DNA from 4 places in the Pseudomonas sp. P108 genome. Region 1 is predicted to be linked to each of the others. Evidence: predicted binding sites of a transcription regulator. Region 1 holds the regulator's gene; each other region holds the start of a gene.

Region 1 (7,999 bases):
ACCACCCTTTTGATTGGCGACTGCCCAGACTCTCATTCAGTTCGTTCCTCCCGGCCGATATGCTCGACCGAGACATAGCTCAGCGTGTTAATGCGGGTGACGGAGAATTGACGGCACTCTCGCGTCCCGGCGTCTTGACCGGGGTCGGTGCAGTTTGTGTGCCAGCACGCTTCAACGCAGCGTCCGGTTGCGCGTTAGCGGTTCCAGTGCCCGTCAGGCTGCGGCGCACATCGAGGTTTCGCGAGACCACCAGAACCACCCGGCGGTTTTTCCCCCGGCCTTCAGCGGTAGCGTTGTTGGCCACCGGTTGAAACTCGCCGTAACCCACCGATGCCAATCGGCCAGGGTTCACACCCTGCATGGCCAGCATGCGCACGATGCTCGCCGAACGCGCCGAAGACAGTTCCCAGTTGGTCGGATACTGCGCCGTGCGGATCGGTTGATCGTCGGTGAAACCCTCGACGTGAATCGGGTTATCGAACGGTTTCAGAATCGCCGCCACCTTGTCGATGATGTTGAAGGCGATGTCGCTTGGCATGGCATCGCCACTGCCGAACAGCAGGCTGGAGTTGAGTTCGATCTCGACCCACAACTCGTTGCCGCGCACGGTCATCTGGTTGGAGCTGATCAAGTCGCCGAATGCGGCGCTGATGTCATCGGCGATGCTTTTCAACGGATCGCTGGCGCCGGCGATACCGGCATCGATCTGCTCGGCGTCCTTGACCAGCGGCTTGGCCGGTGTCACGGTTTTCGGCCGTTCGTCGCCGATCTGGATCGGTTTGAGCGCGCGGTCGGAGTCTTTGAAGACACCGACCAGCGCTTCGGAAATTTCCTTGTACTTGCCTTCGTTGATCGACGAAATCGAGTACATCACCACGAAGAACGCGAACAACAGCGTGATGAAATCCGCGTAGGACACGAGCCAGCGCTCGTGATTGACGTGTTCTTCCTGATGCCTGCGACGAGCCATGAGGTTATTCCCTTAGTCCATGAAGCCTTGCAGCTTCAACTCAATGGAGCGAGGGTTTTCACCTTCGGCGATCGACAGGATCCCTTCCAACAACATTTCGCGATAACGCGACTGCCGCAACGCGATTGACTTCAGCTTGGCGGCGATTGGCAGCAACACCAGGTTGGCACTGGCGACGCCGTAAATGGTCGCGACGAAGGCGACGGCGATGCCGCTGCCCAGTTGCGTCGGATCGGCGAGGTTGCCCATCACGTGGATCAGGCCCATCACCGCACCGATGATACCGATGGTTGGCGCGTAGCCGCCCATGCTTTCAAAGACTTTCGCTGCTTCGATATCGCGGGCTTCCTGGGTGTAGAAATCCACCTCGAGGATGCTGCGGATCGCTTCCGGCTCGGCGCCGTCGACCAACAATTGCAGGCCTTTGCGCGAGTAGTTGTCGGGTTCGGCATCGGCCACGCCTTCCAGACCAAGCAAGCCTTCCTTGCGCGCGGTGAGGCTCCAGTTGACGACGCGATCGATGCCACCGGCCAGATCGACCCGTGGCGGAAACAGAATCCAGGCGAGGATCTGCATGGCGCGTTTGAACGCGCTCATCGGCGATTGCAGCAGTGCGGCACCGATGGTGCCGCCCAGTACGATCAATGCCGCCGGGCCGTTGGCCAGCGCACCGAGGTGACCACCCTCAAGGTAGTTACCACCGATGATGGCGACGAACGCCATGATGATCCCGATAAGGCTTAAAACATCCATCAGATACACGCCTCGACAATGTGTTTGCCGATGTCGTCGAGGCTGTACACCGCGTCGGCGAGGTCAGCTTTGACGATGGCCATCGGCATGCCGTAGATCACGCAGCTTGCCTCATCTTGTGCCCACACCGCGCTGCCGCCCTGCTTGAGCAGACGCGCGCCTTCACGGCCGTCAGCGCCCATGCCGGTCAACACCACCGCCAGAACTTTGTCGCCGTAGGATTTCGCCGCCGAACCGAAGGTGATGTCCACGCATGGCTTGTAGTTCAGACGCTCGTCGCCCGGGAGGATTTTCACCGCGCCACGGCCGTCGATCATCATTTGCTTGCCACCCGGTGCCAGCAACGCCAGGCCCGGACGCAGGATGTCACCATCCTCGGCTTCCTTGACGCTGATGCGGCACAGCTTGTCGAGACGTTCGGCGAAAGCCTTGGTGAATGCCGCCGGCATGTGCTGGATCAACACGATCGGCGCCGGGAAATTCGCTGGCAACTGAGTCAGCACACGTTGCAGAGCAACCGGGCCGCCCGTCGAAGTACCGATGGCAACCAGTTTGTAAGCTTTGCGTTTCGGCGCGGGCGACGAAGCGCTGGCGGCCGGGGCGCGAGTCGGTGCTGGCGCTGGAGCCGGACGAGCCGGCGCGCTGGTGCTGTGACTGCTGCTGTGGCTGCCGAAACTCGACGGCGCCGGAGCAGGCGTCGGTGCTGGGGCAGCAACGGGAGCCGGTGCGCTGTAAGCACTGAAACGACGATTACTGCGCGAGATGCTATGCACCTTCTCGCACAGCAATTGCTTGACCTTCTCGGGGTTACGCGAGATGTCTTCGAAATTCTTCGGCAGGAAATCCACCGCGCCGGCGTCCAGCGCATCGAGGGTGACCCGGGCGCCTTCGTGGGTCAGCGAGGAGAACATCAACACCGGGGTCGGGCAGCGCTGCATGATGTGCCGCACTGCCGTGATGCCGTCCATCATTGGCATCTCGTAGTCCATGGTGATCACGTCCGGCTTGAGTGCCAGCGCCTGATCGATCGCCTCTTTACCGTTGGTAGCGGTGCCGACCACCTGAATGCTCGGATCCGCTGAAAGAATTTCCGAGACGCGGCGGCGGAAAAAACCCGAATCGTCCACCACCAGGACTTTGACTGCCATAAACACTCCATTAGGTGCGGCGGGACGTTGTCGCCCCGCCGCCCCGGATTCAAATACGCCGTGCGGCGTAACGCTTGAGCATGCTTGGAACATCGAGAATCAGCGCGATGCGGCCGTCACCGGTAATGGTGGCGCCGGACATGCCCGGAGTGCCCTGCAGCATTTTGCCCAATGGCTTGATGACCACTTCTTCCTGACCGACCAGTTGATCGACGACGAAGCCGATCCGCTGCGTGCCCACCGAAAGGATCACCACGTGGCCTTCACGCTGCTCTTCGTGAGCGGCGGAGCTGACCAGCCAGCGCTTGAGGTAGAACAATGGCAGCGCCTTGTCCCGCACGATCACCACTTCCTGACCGTCGACGACGTTGGTGGTCGACAGGTCGAGGTGGAAGATTTCGTTGACGTTGACCAACGGGAACGCAAACGCCTGATTGCCGAGCATGACCATCAGGGTTGGCATGATCGCGAGGGTCAGCGGCACCTTGATGACGATCTTCGAGCCTTGGCCCTTGGTCGAGTAGATGTTGATCGAACCGTTGAGCTGGGAAATCTTGGTCTTCACCACGTCCATGCCGACGCCACGGCCGGACACGTCGGAGATCTCGGTCTTGGTCGAGAAACCCGGGGCGAAAATCAGGTTGTAGCACTCGGTATCGCTGAGGCGATCGGCCGCATCCTTGTCCATCACCCCGCGTTTAACCGCGATGGCGCGCAGGACGTTCGGGTCCATGCCTTTGCCGTCATCGGAAATCGACAGCAGGATATGGTCGCCCTCTTGCTCGGCCGCCAGAACAACACGACCGCCACGGGCCTTGCCCGACGCTTCGCGTTCTTCCGGCGACTCGATGCCGTGGTCGACCGCGTTGCGCACCAAGTGGACCAGCGGGTCGGCCAGGGCCTCGACAAGGTTTTTGTCGAGGTCGGTTTCTTCGCCCACCAGTTCCAGGTTGATCTCTTTCTTCAACTGCCGCGCCAGATCTCGAACCAGACGCGGGAAGCGCCCGAAGACCTTCTTGATCGGCTGCATCCGCGTCTTCATTACGGCGGTCTGCAAGTCAGCCGTGACCACATCGAGGTTAGACACTGCCTTTTGCATGGCTTCATCGCCGCTGTTCAGGCCCAGACGCACCAGACGGTTACGCACCAGCACCAGCTCGCCGACCATGTTCATGATTTCGTCGAGACGTGCCGTGTCGACGCGCACGGTGGTTTCGGCTTCGCTCGCCGGTTTTTCCGGTGGCGGTGTCGGCGCAGCACGGGCCGGAGCCGGTGCAGCAGCGGCAGCCGGTTTTGGCGCTTCGGCTTTCGGCTCAGGCTTGGCGGCAGGCTTGGGCGCTGCAGCAGCGGCCGGTGCCTTGGCAGCAGGCGTGGCGACGGTCGAAGCACTGCCAGCAGCAGCGGTGCCGACTTCGGAGAACTTGCCTTTACCGTGCAATTCGTCGAGCAGCGATTCGAACTCGTGATCGCTGATCAGATCACTGCCGGCAGCGGCGGCCGCTGGAGCAGCCGGCGCCGGTGCCGAAGCAATCGCCGACTCCAGCGCATCGACGGCAAAGTTGCCCTTGCCGTGCAACTGATCGAGCAGGGCTTCGAATTCGTCGTCGGTGATGTCAGAGCTGTCGCCCTTGGCCGGTGCCGCAGGGGCTGCCACCGCTGGTGCAACTGCGTCCACCGCGAACTGACCTTTGCCGTGCAACTGATCAAGCAACGACTCGAACTCGGCATCGGTGATTTCATCGCTCGCTGCTTCATTGGCCGTTTGCGCAGGTGCAGCAGCGGCCGGGGCTTCGGCTTCGGCCTTGACGGCGTTCAGCGAATCCAGCAGCTGTTCGAATTCGTTATCGGTGATGTCGCCCGACGCGTCGCCTTCAACGACGAGTTCTTCGATCATCTCGGCCACTGGCGAAGCCGGGGCGGCGTCCGCCGATTGCGGTTCGGCCAGACGCGCCAGGGCGGCCAGCAGTTCCGGGGTGGCGGCGGTGATCGGAGCACGCTCACGAACCTCAGTGAACATGCTGTTCACCGCGTCCAGTGCTTCGAGAACAACGTCCATCAGTTCTGCATCAACGCGACGTTCACCCTTGCGCAGGATGTCGAACACGTTTTCGGCGATGTGACAGCACTCCACCAGCTCATTGAGCTGAAGGAAGCCGGCGCCCCCTTTTACAGTGTGGAAACCGCGAAAAATTGCGTTGAGCAGATCTGCGTCATCCGGGCGGCTTTCCAGCTCGACCAGTTGTTCGGACAGTTGCTCAAGAATCTCGCCGGCCTCAACCAGGAAATCCTGAAGGATCTCTTCATCGGCGCCGAAGCTCATTAATGGGGTGCTCCTACAGGTCTAAAAACCCAAAAAACCTAAAATTCCAAAACACTAGAATCCAAGGCTGGATAACAAATCGTCCACATCGTCCTGACCGGACACAACGTCTTCTCGTTTATCGGCATGAATCTGCGGACCTTCACCCTGCGAGAGATGTTTTTGTGGATCTTTTTCTGCAAGCATCGCGGCGCGGTCATGTTCGATGCCCGCAAAGCGGTCAACCTGACTGGCCATGAGCACGAGTTTGAGCAAATTGCTTTCGACTTCGGTGACCAGTTGGGTCACACGCTTGATCACCTGACCGGTCAGGTCCTGGTAATCCTGGGCCAGCAGGATGTCGTTGAGATTGCTCGACACCGCACGGTTGTCCGTGCTGCTGCGTGACAGAAAACCGTCGACCCGGCGCGCCAGTTCGCGGAACTCTTCAGCCCCGACCTCGCGACGCATGAAACGACCCCAATCGGCGCTCAACGTCTGCGCTTCATCAGCCAGACTGTTGACCACCGGCGTGGCGCTTTCCACCAGATCCATGGTGCGGTTGGCCGCGGCCTCTGTCAGCTTGACCACATAGCCCAGGCGTTCGGTGGCGTCGGTGATTTGCGACACTTCCTCGGCCTGCGGCATGTTCGGGTCGATCTGGAAGTTGACGATCGCACTGTGCAGTTCACGTGTGAGCTTGCCCACTTCCTGGTACAGGCCACGGTCACGGGTCTGATTGAGCTCATGGATCAGTTGCACAGCGTCACCGAACCTGCCTTTTTCAAGGCTTTCGACCAGTTCGACCGCGTGTTTTTTCAGGGTCGACTCGAAATCGCCCTGTGAAGATTCGTTATGCTCCATAGCTCCCCCGCGCGTTCATCAGCCGATGCGTTCGAAAATCTTCTCGATTTTGTCTTTCAACGCCTGAGCCGTGAAAGGTTTGACTACGTAGCCGTTTACACCGGCCTGAGCGGCTTCAATGATCTGCTCGCGCTTGGCTTCAGCCGTCACCATCAACACCGGCAAGTGCTTGAGTTTTTCATCGGCACGCACGTGACGCAGCAGGTCGATACCGGTCATGCCCGGCATGTTCCAGTCCGTTACCAGAAAGTCGATGCTGCCGCTGTTGAGCACCGGAATGGCAGTGACGCCATCGTCAGCCTCGACGGTGTTGGTGAACCCAAGATCACGCAGCAGGTTCTTGATGATCCGCCGCATCGTTGAGAAGTCATCAACGATGAGGATTTTCATGTCTTTGTTCAATTCGACCTCCAAGCAGTCTTAAACGCGCCCAGCACCTGGACGCGCCACTTCAATCAATCGGCGCAGCACTCGAAGACTGTCTGGAGCACAACAGAGCAAGACCGGTGCCGTTCATCACCGCACCAGCCTCGTTCGCAGTGTCCCCACACTGCCTTCAGCGCGCTCGCCACTCCCCCAAACGCCCCCGCAAACGGGCCGCGCACTGGCTGTGTAACTGGCTGACCCGCGATTCACTGACGCCAAGGACTTCACCGATCTCCTTGAGGTTCAGCTCTTCGTCGTAGTACAGCGCCAACACCAGTCGCTCACGCTCCGGCAAATTGGCAATCGCGTCCGCCAACGCAGCCTGGAAACGTTCATCTTCCAGATCGCGTGACGGCTCAAGATGAGCACTCGCGCCATCCTCGTGCAGCCCTTCGTGTTCGCCGTCCTGCAGCAGGTCGTCGAAACTGAACAGGCGGCTGCCCAAGGTGTCATTCAAAATCCCGTAGTAATCGTCGAGACTCAATTGGAGTTCGGCCGCAACCTCGTGATCTTTAGCATCACGGCCGGTTTTAGCTTCAATTGAGCGAATTGCGTCGCTGACCATACGGGTATTGCGGTGAACCGAGCGTGGCGCCCAGTCCCCTTTGCGCACTTCGTCGAGCATCGCGCCGCGGATTCGAATGCCCGCGTACGTTTCGAAACTGGCGCCTTTGCTGGCGTCATATTTGGTCGAGACTTCGAGCAGGCCGATCATCCCGGCCTGGATCAGGTCTTCGACCTGCACACTCGCCGGCAAGCGTGCCAGCAAGTGGTAGGCAATGCGTTTGACCAGTGGCGCGTAACGCTCGATCAGTTCGTACTGCGCGTCACGTGCCGACTTCTTGTAGTAGTTCATACCGCTTGCGGTCATAGCACGGGCCCTGCCGTTTGCTGCACGAGGCGCTCGACGAAAAACTCAAGGTGGCCACGCGGATTGGCGGGCAGCGGCCAGGTGTCGACCTTCTGCGCGATCGCCTTGAACGCCAGTGCGCACTTGGAACGCGGGAAGGCTTCGTACACCGCACGCTGCTTCTGCACCGCTTTACGCACGCTTTCGTCGTAAGGCACGGCGCCGACGTATTGTAGGGCCACGTCAAGGAAGCGATCCGTGACCTTGGTCAACTTGGCGAACAGGTTGCGCCCTTCCTGCGGGCTCTGCGCCATGTTGGCGAGGACGCGGAAGCGGTTCATGCCGTAATCGCGGTTGAGCAATTTGATCAGCGCGTAGGCGTCGGTGATCGAGGTCGGCTCGTCGCAGACCACCAGCAACACTTCTTGCGCTGCGCGTACGAAACTGACTACCGAGTCACCAATACCCGCAGCGGTGTCGATCACCAGTACGTCGAGATTGTCGCCGATGTCGCTGAACGCCTGAATCAGACCGGCATGTTGCGCCGGGCTCAGGTGCACCATGCTCTGCGTGCCGGACGCGGCCGGGACGATGCGAATGCCACCGGGGCCTTGCAACAGCACGTCGCGCAATTCGCAGCGGCCTTCGATCACGTCGGCCAATGTGCGTTTAGGGGTCAGACCCAACAA
Region 2 (7,999 bases), 3.1 Mb from region 1:
CGAAGGTGATGTTGAGTTTTTCTTCGAAGTGCAGATAACGCAGTTCGACGGAGGTTGGCTGGTTGCCGAACAGCGGCGGGGCGATCAGGCGGTCATAGACCTGGCCCAGTTGCAGACGATCAGTGATATCGCCTTCGAAACGCAGCTTGCAGCCGGTCGCGGAGATATCCAGCAGTTTGCCGTTGATGGGTGTCTTGAGCTTTTCGCCGCCCAGTTCAACGCTGACCAGATCAGTCAGTTTCAGCGCGGCGCGGAAAGCATTGCGGCGCTGGTGGTAAACCACTTCGGTCGGTAGCTCGCCGGTGTAGAAGCGATCACCCTCGGATTCCTCGATATTCAGCGTGCCGGTGCACTCCCAGGCAATGCGCACACCGTCATGAAAACCTTCGACCTTGAACGGCTCACCGGCCAGCAGAAAGCGTTCGCCATCGCGCGGGATCATTTCGTCCAGAGCGATCGAAGCGCTGTCGCGGTCGACCTTGATCAGGTAGCTCTGAAAACGCTGGCTGCGCTCATGGAAGGTGATGATCAGCGGATCGTGGCTTTCTTGCAGCTGGCGCAGGTTGCTGGAGATTTCCAGTGGCGTGGTAAGCACCTTAGGGGGCTGCGGAGCATCATCCGCGCTGAGGGCGTTGGACACGGTTTATCAATCTCCAGACAAAATATGACGACTAGCCAGCATTTTGCCAGCATGTTCCGCGGGTTGATAGAGCTGGCGCATCAACGGCTCATGCCTGGCTGAGCGGACGCGGTACGGCGGGTTTGGCAAATGTACCGCTGGCGTTATAAAGCGCTGGCGCTTCACCACCGGTAAGGATCTTCAGCTGATTGGCCGTGGCGGCCTGCTGGATCTGGATCGACTGGCCATTTTTGACGTTGGCCGCCTGGCATTGAGCGATCAGATCGGTCAGGGCATCGCCCTGGCTCAGCAACTGATCGCCAATGCTCGACTGGCCAGCCAGTTGCTCAAGACCTGAACGATCGGTTGGCAGGTTGAGGCTGGCAAGGATTTCGCTGCGCTTGCGGCCATGCTGTTCAAGCAGAATGATCAATGCCTGTTTGTGCGCCAGAATTTCTTCGAGCAGTGGCATGTCGCGACCGTGCAACGCGAGGGATTCGGTTTGCAGCAACTCCAGCAATTGTTGAGCTGGAGCAAAGTCGTCGTTGATCAGTTGCAATAAATTAGTGTCGTGCATGGCTGGCCTTGGGTTTTAAGCGTCCAAAAGCCTGGCGCAGGCAAAGGCCTAGCGCTGGGCTTCGAAGTTGAGCAGTTTGCTGGCTACACGGTTGCTGTCGACTTTATAGCTGCCATCGGCAATCGCGGCTTTCAACTCGGCCACACGGGCTTTGTCGACAGCAGGCTGATCGCGCAGCTTGTCAGTGACCTTCTGCAACTGTTGAGCCTCATTGCTGAGGTGTACCGATTCCCCGCTTTTTGCGGTACTGGCCGTTTCGGCCTGGGTATTCAGCGGCGCAGAGGTACCGGTTTCGGCGGTTTCCTTGGCGTTGCTGGTACGTGTACTGCCCGTAAGTGACGAGGAGTTGTTCAAACGGCTGAAATCGATGACCATGATAAAAACCTCTGGGAATTTGGACGCTTGCCATGTTTTCGGCCACCCTCTGGAAAACTTTAGGCACATTTACAATGAGCCTTGCATGCGCCGGCGCGTGTCCTGCTGCGGCACAGTTTAGGGAACAGCCGGGGTCAGCGCCAGTTTTCTACATCGCCACTTCCACTTGGCCGGGCGCGGTGACTTGCGCCTTGATGACCCGTTGCGAATTGAGGTTTTTCACGCGTATCTGTTCTTTCAAACCGCCATTGGCCAGTGCTTCACCGGGCATGCGCACGGCCAGCGTACCGCTGCGTGCGGTGATGACCACTTGATCGCCCTTGCGAACCACTTCGGCCTGTTCCAGATGGACCAGTGTAATCACCTGATCGGCGACCGTTGGTCGGGTTAATTTCTGCCCGATCGCTTCGTCTACCGAAGTCAGAAAGCCTTGGTTGATCGTGCTTACGTCGCGCTCTCGCAAGGTCACGTCCTGTGGCTCGATAATCCCTGCGCGTTTCAGTGGCCGCGTGGTCGTCACAATCTCGCGAAACAGGCGGACTTGAGCGGGCACGAACACGGTCCAGGGCGAGGCGCCTTCACAGCGGACCTTCACCGTGACCCGGCCCAACGGACGTGCCGGGCTCTCCAAAGTCGCTGTCAATTCCTTGTCGCACATAGGCATGCGCATACGGGGGTCGAGCTGGTTTACTTCGATTTCGTAGCGACCTTCCGTTTGACTGGTAGCCAGATAGTCTTCTACGGTGAACTCAAGAAAGCCCTGAGTGACGCCGATAAGCATGTCAGGCAAGGTAACCGCATCAGCAATGGCAGGGCTGCCAGCGAAAAAGCAGCAGACGGCTGACATCGCGCAAAGGCTTTTGCGAGCGCGGGAGGTCAGGTGTCGGAAAAATGTCGTTTGAGCGTTCATACGAGTTAAAAAGCAAGCGCCGTGCCGTTTAGCAATGAATGTGCGTCGCAACAACACTTGGCGTTGGTGTAGGAGTCTGGGCATGGCTGGTGTAATGGATTCGGTGAACCAGCGCACGCAACTGGTGGGGCAGAATCGCCTGGAGTTGTTGTTGTTCCGTCTTGACGGTCAGCAGCTCTATGGAATCAACGTGTTCAAGGTGCGGGAAGTGTTGCAGTGCCCGTCGCTGACGTTGATGCCCAAGTCCAGTCCTGTCGTGTGCGGGGTGGCAAATATCCGGGGGGCGACCATTCCGATCCTTGATCTGGCAATGGCCACCGGTTCCGGAGCGTTGAAGGACAAGAACAACCCGTTCGTGATCATCACGGAGTACAACACCAAGACCCAGGGTTTCCTGGTCCGCTCGGTGGAGCGCATCGTCAACATGAACTGGGAAGAGATTCATCCGCCGCCCAAGGGCACCGGTCGCGATCATTACCTGACCGCTGTGACTCGGGTGGACAATCAGTTAGTCGAAATCATCGACGTCGAGAAAGTGCTGGCGGAAGTTGCGCCGACACCGGAAGCGATTTCGGTGGGCGTGGTCGATGTCGAGACCCAGACCAAGGCACTGTCTTTGCGTGTCTTGACGGTCGATGACTCATCGGTGGCGCGCAAGCAGGTCACGCGTTGTCTGCAGACGATCGGTGTCGAAGTGGTGGCGCTGAACGACGGCAAACAGGCGCTGGATTACCTGCGCAAGCTGGTCGACGAGGGCAAGAAGCCGGAAGAAGAGTTCCTGATGATGATTTCCGACATCGAGATGCCGGAGATGGACGGGTACACCCTGACGGCGGAAATCCGCGGCGACGCACGCATGCAAAAGCTTCATATCATCCTGCATACTTCGTTGTCCGGGGTATTCAATCAGGCGATGGTCAAGAAAGTCGGTGCAGATGACTTCCTGGCCAAATTCCGCCCTGATGACCTGGCATCCCGGGTAGTCGACCGGATCAAAGCAGCAGATATCAGCTGAGGGCGCTTTGCCCTTGGCGGTCAACACGATTTAAGAGGCGGCATCATTGTCTACGGGTAATTTGGATTTCGAACAGTTCCGGGTCTTCCTGGAAAAAGCCTGTGGCATTTTGCTCGGTGAAAACAAGCAGTACCTGGTCTCGAGCCGTCTCAACAAACTGATGGAGCAGCAAGGCATCAAGTCCCTGGGTGAGCTGGTTCAGCGCATCCAGACCCAGCCGCGCAGCGGTTTGCGCGAGCAGGTGGTCGATGCCATGACGACCAACGAAACCCTGTGGTTTCGTGACACCTATCCGTTTGAAGTCTTGAAGAACAAGGTGCTGCCTGAAGCGATCAAGGCCAGCCCCAACCAGCGTCTGCGGATCTGGTCGGCAGCCTGCTCGTCGGGTCAGGAACCGTACTCGCTGTCGATGTCGATCGACGAGTTCGAGCGCACGAATCTTGGCCAGTTGAAGATGGGTGTGCAGATTGTCGCCACCGACCTGTCCGGTCTTATGCTGACCAACTGCAAGACCGGCGAGTACGACAGTCTGGCAATCGGTCGCGGTTTGTCGCCGGAACGTCTGCAGCGTTACTTCGACCCGAAAGGGCCGGGGCGCTGGGTAATCAAGGCGCCGATCAAGAACCGTGTGGAGTTTCGCTCGTTCAACCTGCTCGACAGCTATGCCGCGCTGGGCAAGTTCGACATCGTGTTCTGCCGCAACGTGTTGATCTACTTCTCTGCCGAAGTGAAGAAAGACATTCTGTTGCGCATTCACAGCACGTTGAAGCCGGGCGGTTATCTGTTCCTTGGCGCTTCCGAAGCGTTGAACGGTTTGCCGGACCATTACCAGATGGTGCAGTGCAGCCCGGGGATCATTTACCAGGCGAAGTGATTGCATCGGCAATACAAAAAACGGCAGGCCTGCAAAGGTCTGCCGTTTTTTTGTGCCCGAAGAAATTCTCCTTAACACCACAAACCCCCTGTAGGAGTGAGCCTGCTCGCGATCGCGGTAGCACATTCAGCATCATCGGTTTCTGACACACCGCTATCGCGAGCAGGCTCACTCCTACAGGGATCGTGGTGTGTATGGGATGGGCGGCAAGCGGCAGAAAAGCGGCATCCGGCGGAAACCTGTTGCCGCTTTTCTGGCATTGCCGCTTTGCCGACGTCCTGCAAAGCCCCGGTTTATGGGTGTTTTATGGTTTGGCACGGCGCTTGCTAAAGCTCAGTTACGAAAAACCGGTCACCTGAAGGTTCCCGACATGAGCATCAGCTTCGATAAAGCGCTCGGCATTCACGAAAAGGCATTGGGCTTCCGCGCCCAGCGTGCCGAAGTGCTGGCCAACAACATCGCCAACGCCGATACCCCGAACTACAAGGCGCGGGATCTGGAGTTCTCCAAAGTGCTTGAAGCACAGACCCAGAAAAACGCTAACGGCACCATCGCCCTGAACATGACCAACAGCCGTCACATCGAAGCTGAAGGCCTGGGCAACGGCGACGAATCGCTGATGTATCGCACGCCGATGCAACCTTCGATCGACCAGAACACCGTGGACGCCCAACTGGAACAGTCGAACTACGCGGAAAACGCCGTCGGCTTCCAGGCCAGCTTCACCCTGCTCAACAGCAAATTCAAAGGGCTGGTGTCAGCCCTGCGCGGAGAGTAATCCATGTCCCTGTCCAGCGTTTTCAACATTGCCGGCAGCGGCATGAGCGCACAGACCACGCGTCTGAACACCGTGGCGTCGAACATCGCCAACGCCGAAACCGTCTCCTCAAGCATCGACCAGACCTATCGCGCCCGTCACCCGGTATTCGCCACCATGTTCCAGGGCGGCCAGAACAGTGGCAGCAACTCGCTGTTCCAGAGCCAGGACGCAGCCGGTCAAGGCGTACAGGTGCTCGGCGTGGTCGAAGACCAGAGCAACCTTGAAGCGCGCTACGAGCCGAACCATCCGGCGGCCGACGCCAAAGGCTACGTCTACTACCCGAACGTCAACGTGGTGGAAGAAATGGCTGACATGATTTCCGCGAGCCGGTCCTTCCAGACCAACGCCGAAATGATGAACACCGCCAAAACCATGATGCAGAAGGTACTGACCCTCGGTCAGTAATAAGGGGCGACGGCCATGAGTGTTTCCGATACCACCAGCAGCTTGAGCATGAATGACATCCTGTCGAACTCGTCGAAAAAGACCAGTTCGACCGCCGGTGGCATTGCTTCGGCCACTAACAGCGCCACCGGCGGCCAGGCCCTGGGCAAGGACGCGTTCCTGCAATTGCTGGTCACCCAGCTAAAAAACCAGAACCCGCTCGATCCGCAGGACAACAGCGCATTCGTTGCCCAGTTGGCCCAGTTCAGCAGCCTGGAAGGCATCACCACGCTGAACAGCACGGTCAGTTCGCTGGCCGGCAACTACAACTCCTCGCAAGCCTTGCAGGCTTCGTCGCTGGTGGGTCGCAATGTGATCGTGCAGACCAACTCGGTTCAGCTCGACGATCCGAGCAAAGGCATGACCGGTTCGGTCACCGTTCCGTCGTCGATCGCCGGCGGCACCGTGAGCATTACCGACAGCAGCGGCGCGGTGGTTCGCACCATCGATCTGGGCAGTCGCGCGGCAGGCGCCGCGAGCTTCACTTGGGACGGCAAGGACAAGGACGGCAATCTGGTCAAGACCGGTACTTATACCGTCAAGGCCAACGCATCGATCAATGGCACCTCGACCGACATGGCGACGTACCTGCCGGCCACCGTCACCAGCGTGACGATCAGCCAGACCGGCGGCGAACTGATGCTCAACCTGTCCGGCAAGGGCACCGTTGCCCTGTCCAAAGTACAAACCATTGGTATATAGAGCCGATTAACCCGGCACAAAGGAGTGGAATATGTCTTTCAATATCGGCCTTAGCGGTCTCTATGCAGCCAACAAACAACTGGACGTGACCGGCAACAACATCGCCAACGTCGCGACCGCCGGTTTCAAATCGTCCCGTGCAGAATTCGAAGACGTCTACTCGGCCACTCGCCTGGGCAGCGGCAGCAAAGTGATCGGCAACGGCGTGCGCCTGGCCAACGTTTCCCAGCAGTTCACCCAGGGTGACATCAACAACACCGGTAACGTGCTGGACATGGGCATCAACGGTTCGGGCTTCTTCACCATGAGCAACAACGGCTCGGTGTCCTACACCCGTGCCGGTACGTTCAAGGTCGACAACGCCGGTTACATCACCAACACCGATTACACCTCGCGCCTGCAGGGTTACGGTGTGGACGCCAACGGCAAGATCATCAACGGTGTATTGACCGATCTGAAGATCGATACGTCGAACCTGGCGCCGAAATCGACTTCGTTGGTGACGTCGAGCATCAACTTGAACTCGACTGCGTCGGTGATCGTTGATACCGGCACCAACGCCGTCAAGTTCGACCCAAGCAAGCTTGAGACGTACACGAAGAGCTTTAGCACTCCGATCTATGACACGCAGGGCAACTCGCATGTTATGGACCAGTACGTGGTTAAAACTGGCGAGAACACCTGGAAGGTGTACACCCTGGTCGATGGCCGTAACCCGGATGCAGCCGGTAGCGATCCAACCAAGGTCGATCCGGTTGCTTCGACGCTTACGTTTGACAGTTCCGGCAACCTGCTGCAGGTCAGCACGCCTAGCACGTTACCGGCTCCGGCGCCGAACCCGATCATCAGTAGCGACTTGAAACTGACCGGTTGGGTACCGGGCAAAGTGGTCAACGGCACCTTTACGCCTAACGGCGCATCGGCCAACCCGGCCGGCATTACTATTTCGATGGCCAAGACCACTCAGTACAACGCTGACACCGCGCGTTCGATTCCGACTCAGGACGGTTACGCCACTGGCCAGATCACCAACCTGACCATCGACGGCACCGGTACGCTGTTTGCCAACTTCAGCAACAACCAGAGCAAGGCCATCGGCCAGGTTGCACTGGCCAGCTTCACCAACGAACAAGGCCTGCAGGCTATCGGTGGCACCAGCTGGAAAGAGACGTTTGCTTCGGGTATCCCGGGCTACGATGCACCGGAAACCGGTACCTTGGGTTCGGTTGTTTCCAACTCGCTGGAAGAGTCGAACGTTAACCTGACCAACGAGCTTGTGGACCTGATCAAAGGCCAGAGCAACTATCAGGCGAACGCCAAGACTATTTCCACTCAGAGCACCATCATGCAGACCATCATTCAGATGACTTGATGTGATCTGATAGCTGCATTGAAAACCGACGCCTTGAGCGTCGGTTTTTTTATGCGTGTCACTAAATTTACATTCACCAATTAACCGTTTGTCTGAATTTATGGTGTGGAAGTTGCAGTCCTGCCTGGCAAAGGACCTTGGCGTCAAAACTTCGCACGACCTGCTTCATTGGGCCATGACACTGGATGGCGATATGGAAGTCAGGAAGCTTCTACCTGGTTTTTCAACCGTAGTTTCCAACACAAAAACACAAGGACGATGTAATGGCGATAATCAACGGGACCGCTGGTG
Region 3 (7,999 bases), 2.1 Mb from region 1:
GCCGAACAACAGCAACACCGGTTTCAGATTCCACAGCAACAACCCGGCGCCCAACGCCATCAGCCACGCCAGCCACAACCCGGCCTGAGTCAGCCGTGCAGCGCCGATGATGTCGCCGGCGCCTTTGCGAATCGCCACCAGCGTGCCGACTGCCGCAATCACGCCGATGCAGAAAATCGATACGAACGAGTAAGTCGCTGCACCGAGACCGCCGCCCGCGAGCGCTTCGGGACTCAGGCGGGCCATCATTAAAGTGTCAGTCAGCACCATCAACATGTGTGCCAACTGTGAAGCAATCAACGGCCCTGCCAGCCGCAGAATGGCCCAGAGTTCGGTACGCACAGGATGCTGCATGGTCATCACCACTCGATTTTCAGAGGGAACAGAAGACCGTCGATTCTCGGCGCTTGGCAGGTTTTGCACAAAGGGATAAAAAGGATGGGTGGCATGATTAAAACTCATCTTGAGCAGTTTTCGTCAGACTGGCTGCATCCCGCTATAGGAGCTTTCTGCATGTCTCGTCGTCTTCCTCCCTTGTATGCCCTGCGCGCATTTGAAGCAGCGGCACGGCACAGTTCGTTCACCCGTGCGGCGGAAGAGTTGTCGATCACCCAGAGCGCAGTCAGTCGGCATATTCGAACGCTGGAAGATCATTTCGCTTGCCGGCTATTCCATCGCAGTGGTCGCAACCTGCAACTGACCGAGGCCGCTCGCCTGCTGTTGCCCGGCATCCGCGAAGGCTTCACGGCGCTGGAGCGGGCCTGCAATACCTTGCGCGCCGAAGACGACATTCTGCGCATGAAGGCGCCGTCGACCCTGACCATGCGCTGGCTGCTGGCACGGCTCAGTCGCTTCCGCCACTTGCAGCCGGGCAACGAAGTGCAACTGACCAGCGCCTGGATGGATGTGGATTCGGTGGACTTCAACGATGAGCCGTTTGATTGCGCGGTGTTGCTGAGTGACGGGCATTTTCCACCGGACTGGGAGGCGAGCCTGTTATTTCCCGAAGAACTGATTCCGGTGGGTGCGCCAAACCTGCTGAATGATCAGCCATGGGATTTGGCCCGGCTGGCGTCCACCGAATTGCTCCATCCAACCCCGGATCGTCGTGACTGGCGCAGTTGGCTGGAGCACATGGGGCTGTCCGATCAGGTGTCGCTCAAGGGCGGACAGGTGTTCGATACCCTCGAGTTAGGGATGATCGCCGCGGCGCGCGGTTATGGTGTGTCGATGGGCGACCTGTTGATGGTCGCCGAAGATGTGGCGCAGGGACGACTGAGCCTGCCGTGGCCGACGGCCGTCGCCAGCGGACTGAATTATTACCTGGTGTGGCCAAAGACCCGTCCGGGAGGTGAACGTTTGCGCCGCCTCAGCGACTTCCTGCAAGGCGAAGTCCGCGCCATGGAACTGCCGGCGGTTGCGCGCTTGAGCTGAAACGTTCGAGCCGCCACAATGGCGGCCTTGTGCCATAACCCTGCTGCTCGCTCAAGTATTCGGCTTTACCGCCGAATACGTGCATGTGGAACCGTCGTGCCGGTATCCACGATTCACCCCCACTATTAAAAATTATCCGAGCTGCGATCAAGGAGGATCGGAAAGTTCGGCCAGGAGCTGTCATGTCTCAACCTCGCGCTCGGATCGCCTCACAGTTAGGTCTCGCCCTCGCCGTGATACTGGCGATAGTCATCAGTGGCAGTACGGTGTTCGCCCTGCGTTCGCTGGATTCCGCAAACCTCGCTACCCGTGAAGAGCATCTGGCCAGTGAGGCGCGGCTGCTGGCCGACCAACTGAGCACCTTTCACGGCACGCTGCGTGAAAGCACCCAGCGGCTCAGCGGGTTGTTCGAAAAGCGCTTCAGCGCGGGTCTGAGCATTCACCCGAGTGAACCGGTGACGGTGGCCGGCACCCAGACCCCGGGCCTGCACCTGGGCAGCGAAGTGTTGAACAACAACTTCAAGGAAGTCGACGAGTTCAAGCAGATGACCGCCGGCGTCGCCACGCTGTTCGTGCGCAGCGGCGAAGACTTCGTACGGGTCAGCACCTCGCTGACCAAGCAGGACGGCACTCGCGCCATTGGCACCTTGCTTGACCACGCGCACCCGGCGTACGCGAAGTTGATGGCGGGGCAGAGCTATGTCGGCCGCGCGTTGCTGTTCGATCGTTCCTACATGACCCAATACACCCCGGTGCGCGATGGCAGCGGCAAGGTGATTGCGGTGCTGTTCGTCGGCTTCGATTACACCGATGCTCAAAACGCCCAGTTCGACAACCTCAAGCGCTTCCGCATTGGCCAGACCGGCTCGCTGGCGCTGCTCGATGAGCAGAGCAAATGGCTGGTTGCACCGGCAGGTGTGCAGGCGTTGGATCAAGCGATTCCAGTGATCAAGGATCTGGCGAAATCGCCGGGCAAAGGTCAGTTCTGGGGCGACAAGTCCGAAGATTTCTACAGCGTCGCGGTGCCGTTTGATGGTGGCCCGTGGTCGGTGGTAGCAAGCATGCCGAAAGCCGAAATCCGCGCAGTGACGTGGAGCGTCGGTACGCAACTGGCGATCGGCAGTCTGTTGGCGATGCTGCTGGCGGTCGGTTCCGTGGTCTGGTTGCTGCGTAGCAAACTGGCGCCACTGAGCGATCTCGTCCGTCAGGCGGAAGCCTTGGGCGCCGGTGATCTGAGCGTGCGCCTGAACGTGTCGAGCAACGACGAAATCGGTCAGCTGTCCCGCGCGTTCAACCAGATGAGCCAAGCGCTGTCGACCATGGTCGAGCACATTCGTCGCTCCTCGGAAGAGGTCAACAGCCGTGCCCAGGCCCTGTCCGGTTTGTCCGGCGGTGCCTATGAAGGCATGGAGCAACAGTCCGGCGAAATCACCAGTATGGCCGGCGCAGTGGAAGAGTTCAGCGCGACCTCGCTGAACATTGCCGACAACATGGGCGCGACCCAGCGTCTGGCGCAGGAAAACGCCCAGCAAACCCAGATTGGCCGCAGCTCGATGGAAGAAGCGTCGTCCTCGCTGGAGCAAATCGCTGGCGCCCTGAACAGCACCGCCAGCGTGATCAACACCCTCGGTCAGCGTTCGCAGGAAATCGGCGGCATCGTCGGTGTGATCACCTCGATCGCCGAGCAGACCAACCTGTTGGCACTCAACGCTGCGATTGAAGCGGCCCGTGCCGGCGAACAAGGTCGCGGCTTTGCCGTGGTAGCCGATGAAGTGCGCAGCCTGGCCTCGCGTACCCGCCAGGCGACTGATGAAATTTCCAGCATGATCCACAGCATCCAGCAGGAAACCGGCAACGCCATCAGCACCATGGAGCAGGGCAATGTGCTGATGCAGGAAGGCTTGTCGCGCAACGCCAACGTGGCGTCGGCGCTGGCGCGTATTGACGAGCAGAGCCGTTCGGCGGGGCAGCAGTTTGCCGCGATCACCACGGCGACTCAGGAGCAGAGCAGCACTGCGACGTTGTTGAGCAGTAATTTGCAGAGCATCGCACTGGCCAACAGTGAGCAGCGTGAGGTTGTGTCGAACCTGGCTGTTACCGCCAAGGAGCTTGAGAAGCTGGCGGCGGATTTGCGTTCCGAGGTTGATCGCTTTCGTTGATGCGCCTTTGAAATAGCTTTCGCGAGCAGGCTCGCTCCCACAGTGTTCGGTGTGATTCACAGATTTTGTGAAGACCCGGATCCCCTGTGGGAGCGAGCCTGCTCGCGATTGCATCACTGAAGATCTCCGGCAGAACAGGCGATCTGTCGATCTAATACACTTGCTGAAACGTTTCCGCAGCGCTATAAAAATGGCACAACTCCAATAAAGGCTGCTGCCATGACCCCGCTCAAACTCGCCGTCGCCCTCGGCGCCTTCACTGCTGCTTCCCACGCCATGGCCTGGGATTACGTCCTTCTCGATACCAACAAGCCCGCAGAAAACTGGAGCATCACCAGTGAGCAGATCGGTGTGAAAACCGACAAACCCTTCTCCGTAAGCCTGCGTACCTTGCACGGTGGGCGGCAGGAAGGCGTCAGCATTGTTGATATCGATAACGGCACGATGAAACTCTCGGTGGTGCCAACCCGAGGCATGAATGTCTTGCAAGCTTCTGTTGGCAATGTACGCATGGGTTGGGATTCGCCGGTCAAGGACGTGGTCAACCCAGCCTTCATTGAACTTAACGGACGCGGTGGGCTGGGCTGGCTGGAAGGTTTCAACGAGCTGGTGACCCGCTGCGGTTACGAGTGGGTCGGCCATCCCGGTATGGACAATGGTGAATTGCTGACCTTGCACGGACGCGCCGCCAACATCCCGGCCAGTACGGTCATGCTGCACATCGACGAAAAGCCGCCCTACGCCATCAGTCTGCGCGGCGAGCTGAAAGAGCAAGCCTTCAAGAAAGTCGATTTCTCGGTCGTCACTGAACTGGTCACCGAACCTGGCAGCGTGCGCTTTGCACTCAACGATACGCTGACCAACAACGGCGACTATCCGAAGGAATACCAGGCGCTGTATCACAGCAATTTCAGTACGCCGTTCCTCGAGCAGGGCGCACGTTTTGCTGCGCCGGTAAAACAGGTTTCGCCGTTCAACGACAAGGCCAAGGGTGATCTGGCTGACTGGCAGACTTACCGCGCGCCGACCAAGGACTACGACGAAACCGTCTACAACGTCGTGCCCTATGCCGACGCCAAAGGCGAAACCCTGACTGTTTTGCACAATAAGGCCGGCAGCCTCGGTGTTTCTGTTGGCTTCAATACCCAGCAGTTGCCGGTGTTCTCCCTGTGGAAAAATACCGACACTCAAGGCCAGGGCTACGTCACCGGGCTGGAGCCGGGCACCAGCTTTTCCTACAACCGTCGCTATCAGCGCCCGCTGAATCTGGTGCCGACCATCGCATCCAAGGAACACAAACAGTTCCAGATCAGCTACAGCCTGCTCGCAGACAAAGGCGCTGTGGATAACGCCTTGAAGCGCGTGACCGAGATTCAGGCCGGGCGCGACACCGAAGTGCGGCAGACGCCGTTGGTGGATCTGACCGAGCATTAAGGTGTCGCCGGCCGGTATTGCAGTGCCTCGGCCAGGTGCTCGCGTTTGATTGCATCGACTTGCTCAAGGTCTGCCAGAGTGCGGGCGACCTTGAGCAGGCGATGGGCCGAGCGCAGCGAAAGCGTCAGGCGTTCACAGGCTGACTCCAACCAACTCTCATCGGTTGTGGATAACTTGCAGTGTTTTTTCAGTCCTGGCAGATCGAGAAACGCGTTGGCGCAGCCTTGACGCTTTTGCTGTCGTTCGCGAGCCTCGGCTACCAGTGCTGCGGCGCTGGCGCTGTCCTCGCCGGGTTTAATTGCCGGATTCAACGCCGTCGCCTCCCGCGCCACCGTCAGGTGCAGATCAATCCGATCCAGCAACGGCCCCGATAGCTTGTTGCGATAGCGCTGCACCATGTCCGGTGTGCACGAGCACTTGCCGCTGGGCTCGCCAAGATATCCACAAGGGCAGGGATTCATCGCCGCCACCAACTGGAAGCGTGCCGGAAAACGTACGCGATCCTTGGCCCGGGCTATCACGATGAATCCCGACTCCAAAGGCTCCCGTAAAACCTCCAAAACCTTGCGATCAAATTCCGGCAACTCATCGAGAAACAGCACACCATGGTGGGCGAGGGTGATTTCGCCAGGTTGCGGTTTTGAGCTGCCGCCGACCAGTGCCGGCCCGGATGCCGAGTGGTGCGGTTGACGGAAGGGACGCTGCGGCCAATGGGTCAGCGGTGCGCCACTGGCGACGGACTGAATCGCCGCCACCTCCAGTGCTTCACTCTCGGCCAGCGGCGGCAACAGCCCCGGCAGGCGACTCGCCAACAATGTCTTACCCGTCCCAGGCGGCCCGCTGAACAGCAAGTTATGGGCGCCCGCAGCAGCAATCAGCAGCGCTCGTTTCGCCGCCACTTGTCCCTGCACTTCATTCAAGTCGGGATAAGGCTTGCTGGCATGCATCAACCCGTCTGATACATAGGGCTCAACCGGCGTATGCCCATTGAAATGCGCCACCGCCTCCAGCAAATGATCCACCGCAAACACCTTCAACCCCGAAGCCAGGCACGCCTCCTCGGCATTCGCCCGCGGCACCACCAACGCACGACCCGCCTTGCGCGCCGCCAACGCTGCCGGCAACACCCCGCGCACCGCCCTGACTGCGCCGGACAACGCCAACTCACCCAGACATTCCACATCATCCAGCGTCAGACACGGCACCTGCACACTCGCCGACAGAATCCCCAAGGCAATCGCCAGATCAAACCGCCCGCCATCCTTGGGCAGATCCGCCGGCGCCAGATTCAAGGTGATCCGCCGCGCCGGAAACTGCAGCCCGGAATTTATGATCGCGCTGCGCACCCGATCCTTGCTCTCCTTCACCGCCGCCTCGGGCAGCCCGACCATAGTCAGCGACGGCAGACCGTTGGCCAGATGGACTTCGACGGTGACAGCGGGGGCTTCCACGCCTATCTGGGCGCGACTGTGGACGATGGAGAGGGACATGGTCGTTCCTTGAGCTGAATCGGGGAGCCGCTTCCTGCGGGTTTTTTAAGGGTAGTCTGGGGAGAGGGCGTTGGTCGGACAGTTTTAAGGGCGAACTTTCACTGGATGTTGCTGAAGGCACTAATCCTCAGGCATAAAAAAACCGCCTGTTTGGCGGTCATTTTTGCGGTACTCAGGTTCCACCACCGGCGAGCCAGCCATCGGGCTCCATTTCCTTGCCATAGGTAGCGGCCACTTTCAGAAAATGCCGCTGACTGGCTGAAACTCTGTCCGGCAAACCGAGTGTCTCGGTACCTGGTTTGGAAACCCGTGCCGGTTGGGTTTTCTGCTTCTTCTGCTTCATAAACACCTCACGTGCCGGGATGCTTGATTCGATCTTATTGGTCGTCCAATGGAAAGACAAGGCGACCGGTTGTATCAAAATAAAATCCCAGCGTTTGATAGTAAGGGATGGCACCTGAATCTGGCTCTTGTACTTCGATTTGTGTGCACCCCAGCTTCCGGGCGTAGAACTCTGTTGTCAGCAATGCCATAGGAGCGATCCAGCCCCGCAAGATATTCGTCTTGCAGGTGTGTCCCTGCAAAAGGACGATTTTCATGCAGATCGTGCTTCTTCGCGGCGTTGCGTAGCACAGTCCGCACAGTTCTTCTTCGTACCAGAACGCCAAGTCCAGCCCTTTTGCATCTTTGGTCTTCCAGTCCAAAACAGCGTCCCATGGATACCCAACGGGGCCGGTCCACTGGTGGAATGCGTTGATTGCTACTGGAGTAATCGGATCGATCCTGAGTGATAGAGCATCAACTCCAGCTGCCAGGGCTTCTGGGTCCATGGACATTGTTTGATGTGCGAGTTTTCGGGATTCAGATTTGAGTGTCTGATTTCGAAGTTCGGTACCTTTGCCTTTTCTTCGCATCGTCTTGTTCTGTGGGATCAATCTGCAGACGATATCGAAGGCATTGATGCTTACGTAATCAGACGTAGGGGACGGTCCTCGTAGGACTGTGCTTGCGTTAGTGAAGGACGTTGGAGATGGCCAGTTCAGGGTGTGAGAGGGCGGAGAGGCAATACTTTATACCGGCATGGATGAGGGTTTTGCGCTGCTCTCGATCGTAAATGAGCTTTGACTCCTGAGCGGTACTGAAGGATCCTCACGTCCGAGGACTGCAACTGCGCATTCGTCGGGACTGGGCATCAGCAAAAGCTCCCCCGCATTTTTGGCAGCAGAGAAAGCTGGTTTCTCTGAAGTAGTGACGACGGGCTAGCCTGTCGGATTCTGAACCCAAGGCCGTAAAGCCAGGAGCTAAAGAATCGCTGCGACTATTCCTCCGAACAAAAAAAGGCGCCCTATGGACGCCTTTTTTATTTTTCACTCAGGACCTTCTACCGGCCAGCGCGCCGCTTGGCTCAAGCGCTGGCCCACATGTAACAGCAACTTCAATAAAACGCCGTTGGTTGGCTGACATATCCCCAGCCAAACGGAG
Region 4 (7,999 bases), 1.8 Mb from region 1:
CGACAGCAACCGCAGCCTCGGTGCGCCGATCGCCAACAGCCAGGTGCTGATTCTCGATGATGATTTGCAACCGGTGCCGGAGCACACCGTCGGCGAATTGTTCATCGTCGGCCCCGGCGTCTGCCTCGGTTATCTGAACAATCCACAGCAGACCGCCGAGCGTTATCTGACCTTGAATCTGCCGGACGGGCAGACGCTGCGCGCCTACCGCAGCGGCGACATGGCCAAATGGGGCGAGCACGGAATCGAGCTGTGCGGACGGCGCGACAATCAAGTGAAGATCCGTGGTTTTCGGGTCGAGCCGGAAGAGATCGAACGCTGCCTGCGCGAGAGCCAGTTGTACCGGCAAATCGCAGTAGTAATCGACACTCAGCGACGGATTCTGGCGTTCCTCGCCCAGCCGCAATCGGACACCGCGCGCGAAGCACTGAAGGCCCACGCCCGGCAGTTTCTGCCCGACTACATGCAACCCGTGGCGTGGACTGAGCTGTCGAGCATGCCATTCGCCAGCAACGGCAAGGTCGACCGCAAAGCGCTGCTGGACCTGCCGGTGAGCGTGCAGGGCAGCGGGCCGAAATGCCTGCCGGCGAATGCTGATGAAGCACTGCTGCTGGAGATCTGGGCGGAGTTGCTGGAGCTGCCGAACAGCGATATTTCCACCGATGAGAGTTTCTTCAATCTGGGTGGTCACTCGATTTTGCTGTCGCGGATGTTGCTGCGTTTGCGTGAGGAATTCGGTCGCAGCATTTCGATCAATCGCTTCATCGAACTGCCGACCATCATCAAACTGGCAACGCTGGTGCGCGGCACCGATGACAACGCGGTGCTCAGCGCCCAGGCCATGGCCGACGCCGAGCGTGCGCTGGAAATCGAACCGCTGCCGGTCAGCCGCATGGGCGATGTGCACAAGGTCATCGTCACCGGCGCCAACAGCTTTGTTGGCGTGCACATCGTCGAGGCACTGCTCGGCTGGGGCGCCAGCGAAGTCGCGTGTCTGGTGCGCGATGGCGGCGGGCAAACGGCGGCGCAACGCTTTGCCGAGTCACTGCGGGAAAACCGTCTGGAGCATCTGGATCTGAGTCGTGTGCGGGTTTACGCGGCAGACATTACCCGTCCGCAACTGGGCTTGAACGACGAGGACTATCAACGCCTGGATCGCGAGTTCGGCGCGCTGGTGCACAACGCCGCCAACGTCAATCACGTCCTCGATTACGAGTCGCTGGCGGCGGACAACGTCGAACCGATTTTCGCCCTGCTGCGCTTGTGCGAAGGGCAGAGCAAAAAGGTCTTCAACTTCGTCTCGACACTGTCGGCTTCAAGCACCGTGGACGATGCTGGACGGGTGCTGGAATTGCCCGCCGCGCCGACGCCACCGATCTATATTCGCAACGGCTACAACCTGTCGAAATGGGTCGGCGAGCGCATCCTCGAACGGGCGCGGGAGCGCGGTGTGCGGGTTAATCTGTACCGCCCCGGCAACATCAGTTTCAACAGCTTGAGCGGCGTTTGTCAGCCGCACAAAAACCGCTTGATGCTGATGCTCAAAGGCTCGATCCAGCTTGGCCAGGTGCCGGCTTTCGCACTGAATTTCGACCTGATGCCGGTGGACTTTCTCGCCCGTTTCATCGCCTTCCACGCCAGCCGTTATTCGCCCGAACGTGCGGTGTTCAACCTGCATAACCCCGAGCCATTGAGCTGGGATGCCTACGTGGCGTCGTTCCGCGAAACCGGCAGCGAATTCGCGCTGGTCAGCGTCGCCGACTGGCAACAGCAATTGGCTCGGGTCGACGCCGATAACGCGCTATTCGGTGTGCTCGGTTTCTACCTCAACGGCTTTGAAGAAGACATCGGCGACATCTCCCTGATCGGCCACGCCAACGCCGAGGCCGGCGTGCAGCAGATGGGCGCGCACTACCCGCAGAAATCCCCGGCGCTGCTGCGTCGCGGCTGCGACTACCTGAAAGAAATCAATTTCATCTGATCCAACAAAAGGAGCAACACCATGAACACTCTGCAACCCGATACCCTGATCAAAAATCCGCATGGCTGCCACGTTGTGTCGTCAGTGGAAGTACCGGCGGACGCGGCGCAAGTCTGGGCGGTGGTCGGCGACTTCGGCGGTTTCGACCGTTTCATTCCGGCGCTGTCGCACATCGAAATGACTGGCGAGGGCGTGTCCTCGCTGCGCAAGAAATACTTCAAGGATGGCAATGTGGTGGTCGAGCAACTCAACTCCCGCGATGAGCAGGCGCGGAGCATGACCTGGACGACGATTTACAACACCTTGGGGGTGGCGAATCTGTGGGCGGCGATGAATGTGGAGTCGCTGGGCGCAGGCAAGTCCCGGGCGACGTGGACGATCATTGCCGAGCCTGCTTCGGGGGGTGAAGAGGCGTTGCCGGGATTCAAGGAGTTTGTGCAGGGGTTTGCGGATGATGCGATGGGGAATGTGCTGAGGCTGTTTGTTTAAGGCTTCGGCTTTGCGGTGAATGCACCACCGCTTTCGCGAGCAGGCTCGCTCCCACAGGGAAATGCATTCCAAATGTGGGAGCGAGCCTGCTCGCGAAGAACGATAACGCGGTCTGACTTGAGGTCAGATCTTGAAGCTGTCGACCAATTGCTTCAGGCGGTTGGCCTGCTGCGACAACGCATCACAATCCTTCAATGTTTCATTGAGGTTGGCCACGCTCTGCTGGTTCAGCAGGTTGATCTGGTTAACGTCGACGTTGAGAGTTTCCACCACGGCGGTCTGCTCTTCAGTGGCCGCTGCCACCGACTGGTTCATACCGTCGATTTCGCCGATGCGCTGGGTCACGCTGACCAGACGCAAACCGGCCTGGTTGGCCACTTCCACGCTCTGCTCGCTGGAGGCCTGACTGGCATTCATCGTGGTCACCGCTTCACGCGAACCGACCTGCAGGGAAGTGATCATCTTGTGGATCTCTTCCGCCGATTCCTGGGTGCGATGGGCGAGGTTACGCACCTCATCCGCCACCACGGCAAAACCACGTCCGGCTTCACCGGCACGCGCTGCTTCGATCGCGGCGTTGAGCGCCAACAGGTTGGTCTGCTGCGAAATGCCTTTGATCACATCGAGGATGTGGCCGATGTTGTCCGTGCTGGCGTTCAGGGTTTCGATCTGGGTGCACGACAGGCTGATCTTCTGCGACAGTTCAGTCATCGCCAGAATCGTCTGCTCGACCACCTGACGACCGTCATCGGCCTGCTCGCTGGCACCACTGGCATGCTGCGAAGCATCGGCGGCGTTGCGCGCAATTTCCTGCGTAGCGGCACCCAGCTCGTTGATCGCCGCGGCGACGCTGTTGGTGCGTGCACTTTGCTCGTCAGAGCCGACGATCGAGGCATTGGACGAAGCCATCACCCGTTGCGACAGGTCATGCACATGGCGAGTCGCCGAGGAGACTTCGGAAATCGAGGCGTGAATCCGCTCAACGAACTGGTTGAACGCGCTGCCCAATTCACCGAACTCGTCTTTGCTTTCCACAACCAGACGGCGAGTCAGGTCGCCTTCACCCTGAGCAATGTCCTGCATCGCGCGGCCCATGGTGGTCAGCGGACGCATCAACACGTTAATCAACAGGCTCAGCAGCAGCGCAATGGCGGCCACCGCAACGAACATTGCGATCAGTGCCGAAGTACGGAATTGGCTGAGTGCGGCGTAGGCTTTATCACGATCAATCGACAGACCGATGTACCACTGCGCATTCGGCAGATCGCTGACCGGGGTGAACGACAGAATGCGTTCCTGGCCGTTGAGCACCACGTTCTGGTTGCCCTTCTCGATGCGCACGCTGGTGTTCGGGTAGATGTCTTTCAGGTTTTTCATGACCTGATCTTTGTCCGGGCTGACGATCACCTGACCGTCGGCGCTGACCAGGAACGCGTGGCCGAGGCCACCGAAGTCCACCGAGTTGATGATCTTCACCAGGGTTTCCAGGCTCAGGTCACCACCGACCACGCCGAGCAGCTCGCCGTTCTTTTTCACCGGCATGGCGATGGTCACTACCAGGCCACCGACAGCGGCCATGTACGGCGGCGTCAGCATGGTTTTGTCAGCCACAACGGCTTGCTTGTACCAAGGGCGCTGACGCGGGTCGTAGCCGTCCGGCATCTTCGCGTCAGGGCGCTGGGTGAACACACCGTTGGCCTGACCGACGTAGGTGAACTGGAAATTCGAGGTGAAGGCCGGTTGATCGACCAGACCCGGGAAGTCGGCGTCCTTGCCCTGATGGGCAACGTTCTGCGCGAGGTTTTCCAGCACCAGAATCCGCCCGCTCATCCAGTTCTGCACGCTGCTGGCGGTCAGATCACCGGCCTGCTGTACGGAGGACTGGAGGTTCTGGCGAATGGTGTTTCGCTGCAGATAGTCGTTGTAGAGGGTGAACAGCGCGAACGCCAGGACCACGACGCCCGAGGCGGCCAACAGGATTTTATGGCTGAACTTGAGATTCATTTCATGGGACTTCTTATGCCAAAAGTGGGGATGCGTTCCGGATGCAACATTCCATGTACAGCGCAGGCAGCGTTCTTCTGGCCGCTCTACTTTGGTGCACGCATGTCTCACCAGTCTGTCGGCACGTGTCGGAGAAATCTTAGGGCTGAGTGGGAAATGGATGGCATTTCTGCCGGATTCCCGCCGAACGGCGTGCCAGAGCGTTCTGCCCGATGTTTTTCAGTGCTGATCTTCGGGTGACAGTTGCAAATTTCGTAACCCTTGATGACAATGCGAGTAATTATCATTTGTGACGTTCGCGTTCATGTCCTCACCCGAGTTTGCAGTACAGACGCTTTACAGTAGTCATCACGGCTGGCTTAACGCGTGGTTGCGCGCCCGTTTGGGCAACGCGGCGGATGCGGCGGATCTGGCCCAGGATACTTTCGTACGCCTGTTGCAACGCACCGAACGCCTCGAACTCAAAGCACCTCGCGCCTTTCTGCGCACCATCGCGCGTGGTCTGGTGATTGATCATTGGCGTCGCGAGGAAATCGAACGCGCCTATCTGGAAACCATCGCGCATCTACCCGAAGCCGAAACGCCAAGCGCCGAAGCCCGCGCACTGGTGATCGAATTGCTGGAAAGCATCGCGCGGATGCTTGAAGGACTGAAGCCGAAAGTGCGTCAGGCGTTTCTGCTGGCGCAGTGCGAAGGTTTGACCCACAAGCAGATCGCCGAACAGATGGGCCTGTCGTTGCGCTCGGTCGAACGTTACATCGCCGACGCGCTGTATCACTGCTACGTGCTGCGGTACGAAAACTGATGCCTGTGGATAATCTTTCTCTTGGCCGTCGCACCGAGCCGCAGCAACAGGTGGTCAAACAGGCCATTCACTGGCTGTTGCGCCTGCGCAACAATCATGGCAATCCGCGCCTGAACCGCCAGTGTGAACAGTGGCGCGCCGAACATCATGAGCATGAACTGGCCTGGCAACGGGTGCAGTCGCTGCAAGCCGAATTGAGCAATAACCTGCGCGCGGTGCCTGGTGCGCAAGTGGCGTTCAACACTCTGGAAAACAGTGCTCAGGGTTTGGGCCGGCGACAGGCCTTGAAGTTGTTGTCTGGCGCATTGCTGATGGGCTCCGCTGCATGGCTGGCCAAGGACACTGCCGCTTGGCAGCAATGGAGCGCCGATTACGCTACAGCGACGGGCGAGCGGCGCGGCTTCCAGTTGCCGGATGGCACGCGGATCGAACTCAACACCGCGAGTGCAGTGGATCTGGATTACACCGCGCAGCGGCGGCTGATCAAACTGACGCGCGGCGAGATCATCGTCACCTGTGGCGGCGCTGATCAGGGGGCGTCGTCTGATCAACCGCTGCGGATACAAAACCGTCACGGCACTTACGAACCTTTCGACGCCCGATTCATCCTGCGTCAGGAACATGATTGCACTCTGCTCAGCGTCACCCATGGTCAGGTTGCGATCCGTTCCGGCAGCACTTCGGTACAGGCACTGGCGGGGCAAAGTTATCTGATCGATCACCATCGGGTTCGCCCGGCGCCGCCGCTGGCTATGGATGCCGGCGCCTGGGTCGACGGCTTGATCGTCACGCGCAACATGCGTCTGGGCGACTTTATGGCTGAAGTCGGGCGTTATCGTCAGGGCTTTCTGAACTGCGCGGCGGAGGTGGCAGATCTGCGCTTGTCCGGGGTATTCCGCCTGGAAGACACCGACAAGCTGTTGGCCATCCTGCCGCAGACGTTGCCAGTGCAATTGCGCTATCGCACGCGCTGGTGGGTGACGCTGGAGCGCGTCGCCTGAAATTATTTTGGCGGGTTTTTGCTGCAGGTCCGGCTTAGTCAGTAAGCACTTCAATTCAAGCGTTTGCGACTTCCTACGGAAACCTACAATGACTGTCCCCGCCACCTGTAAGAACACTCTGAATTTAACTGCCGAATCGGGCCTGCTGCGCCACGCCGTTCGGGCAGCGCTTTTTTCCACGGCGCTGGGCGTTAGTGTGATGCCCGGTTTGAGCATGGCGGATAATCCGGCGGCCAGTGAAGTCAGCCATCGCTACAACATTGCCGCGGGTCCGCTGGGTGAGGCGCTGAATCAGTTTGCCCGTCAGGCCGGCATCACGTTGTCGATGACCCCGCAGCAAACTCAAGGCCGGCAATCGCCAGGCGTTCAGGGCGATTATTCGACCGATCAGGCGCTGAGCCATTTGCTCGGCGGCTCCGGCCTGGAAGCGGTCAGCCAGGACGGCAGCAGTTACATCCTGCGTCCGCTCGCTGAATCCGAAGTACTGGCCCTGCCAACCACCGATATCAAAGGTTTCGCCCTCGGTAACGCATTGGGCAGTATGGACGGCTACAACGCCACTCACAGCCAGATCGCCACCAAGACCAGTACTGCGCTACTGGAAACCTCGCAAAGTGTGTCCGTGGTCACTCGCGAGCAAATGGATGACCAGGGCTCGCAGACTGTCTCGCAGACAATGCGCTACACCCCAGGCGTGCTGACCAACCCGTACGGCGCGACTCACCGCTATGACTATGTGGCGATGCGCGGTTTCAACGACGGCTCGGTGGACAACATCTACCTCGACGGCCTCAAGTCGATGGGCGACAGCGGCACTTACAGCACCATGCAGGTCGATCCGTATTTCCTTGAGCGCGTGGACATTCTCAAGGGCCCGTCGTCGGTGCTGTACGGCCGCAGTTCGCCAGGCGGACTGGTGGCGCTGACCAGCAAGAAACCGTTATACGAGGCTTACCATCAGGTTCAAGCGACGGTCGGCACTCAGGGCCAGCGCGGGGTCGGTTTTGACTTCAGTGGCCCGGTCGATGACGACAAGCGCATTGCCTATCGTCTGATCGGCTTAACGGATCAGTCCGACACGCAGTTCGACCACAACAAGGAAAAGCGCTTCGCCCTCGCACCGACCCTCAGTATCGATTTCAGTGAAGACACTTCACTGACGCTACAGGCTTATCTGCAACACGATCCGGATGGCGGTTACCACGGTGGCGTACCGGCGGACGGCACAATTGATCAGCGCAACGGCAACCGCATCTCGCCGCACTTCTTCGAAGGCGAGCCGGGCGTCGATGGCTATTCGCGTGATCAGCAATCGTTCGGTTATCAGTTTGAACATCGCTTCAACGATGTCTTCACCGCAAGGCAGAATTTCCGTTACCTCGATTCCAAAGTAAACATGGATCAGGTCTACGCCTATGGCTGGACCTCGCCGACCAGCAACGAGTTGAACCGCTATTACACTGGCGGTGATGAGCGCCTGCATGCGTTCATCGTCGACAACATGCTCCAGGCCGAATTTTTTACTGGTGCGACCAAACACACGGTGCTGATGGGCGCGGATTATCAGCGGCGTAAAACCGTGGTCGACTGGACCAGTGGCGGACTCGCGCCGATCAACGCGTTCAATCCGGTATATGGCAACTCGGCGATCGACATGTATGGCGAGACCAGCTACCTGCGGCGCCTGGAGCAGACCGGGGTTTACCTGCAAGACCTGAT

Evidence for each region. The regulator FliA, encoded in region 1, starts transcription of late flagellar genes. The targets are predictions, from matches to a motif close to CTAAAGTTTNNNNNNNNNNNGCCGNTAA.
Region 2: a site for FliA is predicted at 1,607-1,634, ahead of flgM (flagellar biosynthesis anti-sigma factor FlgM). Genes of this name have one in related genera too.
Region 3: a site for FliA is predicted at 1,485-1,512, ahead of QOM10_RS28495 (methyl-accepting chemotaxis protein). Genes of this name have one in related genera too.
Region 4: a site for FliA is predicted at 4,590-4,617, ahead of QOM10_RS00665 (methyl-accepting chemotaxis protein). Genes of this name have one in related genera too.

Annotation. Positions count from the first base shown of each region.
Region 1 is NZ_CP126691.1:1,889,047-1,897,045, reverse strand. It holds gene QOM10_RS08330 (ParA family protein) at 1-36, opposite strand, end outside; gene motD (flagellar motor protein MotD) at 80-970, opposite strand; gene QOM10_RS08320 (flagellar motor protein) at 983-1,723, opposite strand; gene QOM10_RS08315 (chemotaxis response regulator protein-glutamate methylesterase) at 1,723-2,871, opposite strand; gene QOM10_RS08310 (chemotaxis protein CheA) at 2,921-5,191, opposite strand; gene QOM10_RS08305 (protein phosphatase CheZ) at 5,246-6,034, opposite strand; gene QOM10_RS08300 (chemotaxis response regulator CheY) at 6,053-6,424, opposite strand; gene fliA (RNA polymerase sigma factor FliA) at 6,591-7,331, opposite strand; gene fleN (flagellar synthesis regulator FleN) at 7,328-7,999, opposite strand, start outside.
Region 2 is NZ_CP126691.1:4,998,994-5,006,992, reverse strand. It holds gene QOM10_RS22010 (flagellar brake protein) at 1-640, opposite strand, end outside; gene QOM10_RS22005 (flagella synthesis protein FlgN) at 729-1,196, opposite strand; gene flgM (flagellar biosynthesis anti-sigma factor FlgM) at 1,245-1,571, opposite strand; gene flgA (flagellar basal body P-ring formation chaperone FlgA) at 1,720-2,481, opposite strand; gene QOM10_RS21990 (chemotaxis protein CheV) at 2,564-3,496, shown strand; gene cheR (protein-glutamate O-methyltransferase CheR) at 3,543-4,370, shown strand; gene flgB (flagellar basal body rod protein FlgB) at 4,741-5,148, shown strand; gene flgC (flagellar basal body rod protein FlgC) at 5,152-5,595, shown strand; gene flgD (flagellar hook assembly protein FlgD) at 5,611-6,336, shown strand; gene flgE (flagellar hook protein FlgE) at 6,368-7,708, shown strand; gene QOM10_RS21960 (calcium-binding protein) at 7,972-7,999, shown strand, end outside.
Region 3 is NZ_CP126691.1:6,400,365-6,408,363, reverse strand. It holds gene QOM10_RS28505 (NorM family multidrug efflux MATE transporter) at 1-354, opposite strand, end outside; gene QOM10_RS28500 (LysR substrate-binding domain-containing protein) at 514-1,434, shown strand; gene QOM10_RS28495 (methyl-accepting chemotaxis protein) at 1,617-3,593, shown strand; gene QOM10_RS28490 (aldose 1-epimerase family protein) at 3,813-5,027, shown strand; gene QOM10_RS28485 (YifB family Mg chelatase-like AAA ATPase) at 5,024-6,517, opposite strand; gene QOM10_RS28480 (hypothetical protein) at 6,690-6,860, opposite strand; gene QOM10_RS28475 (N-acetyltransferase) at 6,895-7,347, opposite strand.
Region 4 is NZ_CP126691.1:134,552-142,550, reverse strand. It holds gene QOM10_RS00675 (amino acid adenylation domain-containing protein) at 1-1,981, shown strand, start outside; gene QOM10_RS00670 (SRPBCC family protein) at 2,003-2,470, shown strand; gene QOM10_RS00665 (methyl-accepting chemotaxis protein) at 2,594-4,474, opposite strand; gene QOM10_RS00660 (sigma-70 family RNA polymerase sigma factor) at 4,779-5,279, shown strand; gene QOM10_RS00655 (FecR family protein) at 5,279-6,280, shown strand; gene QOM10_RS00650 (TonB-dependent siderophore receptor) at 6,369-7,999, shown strand, end outside.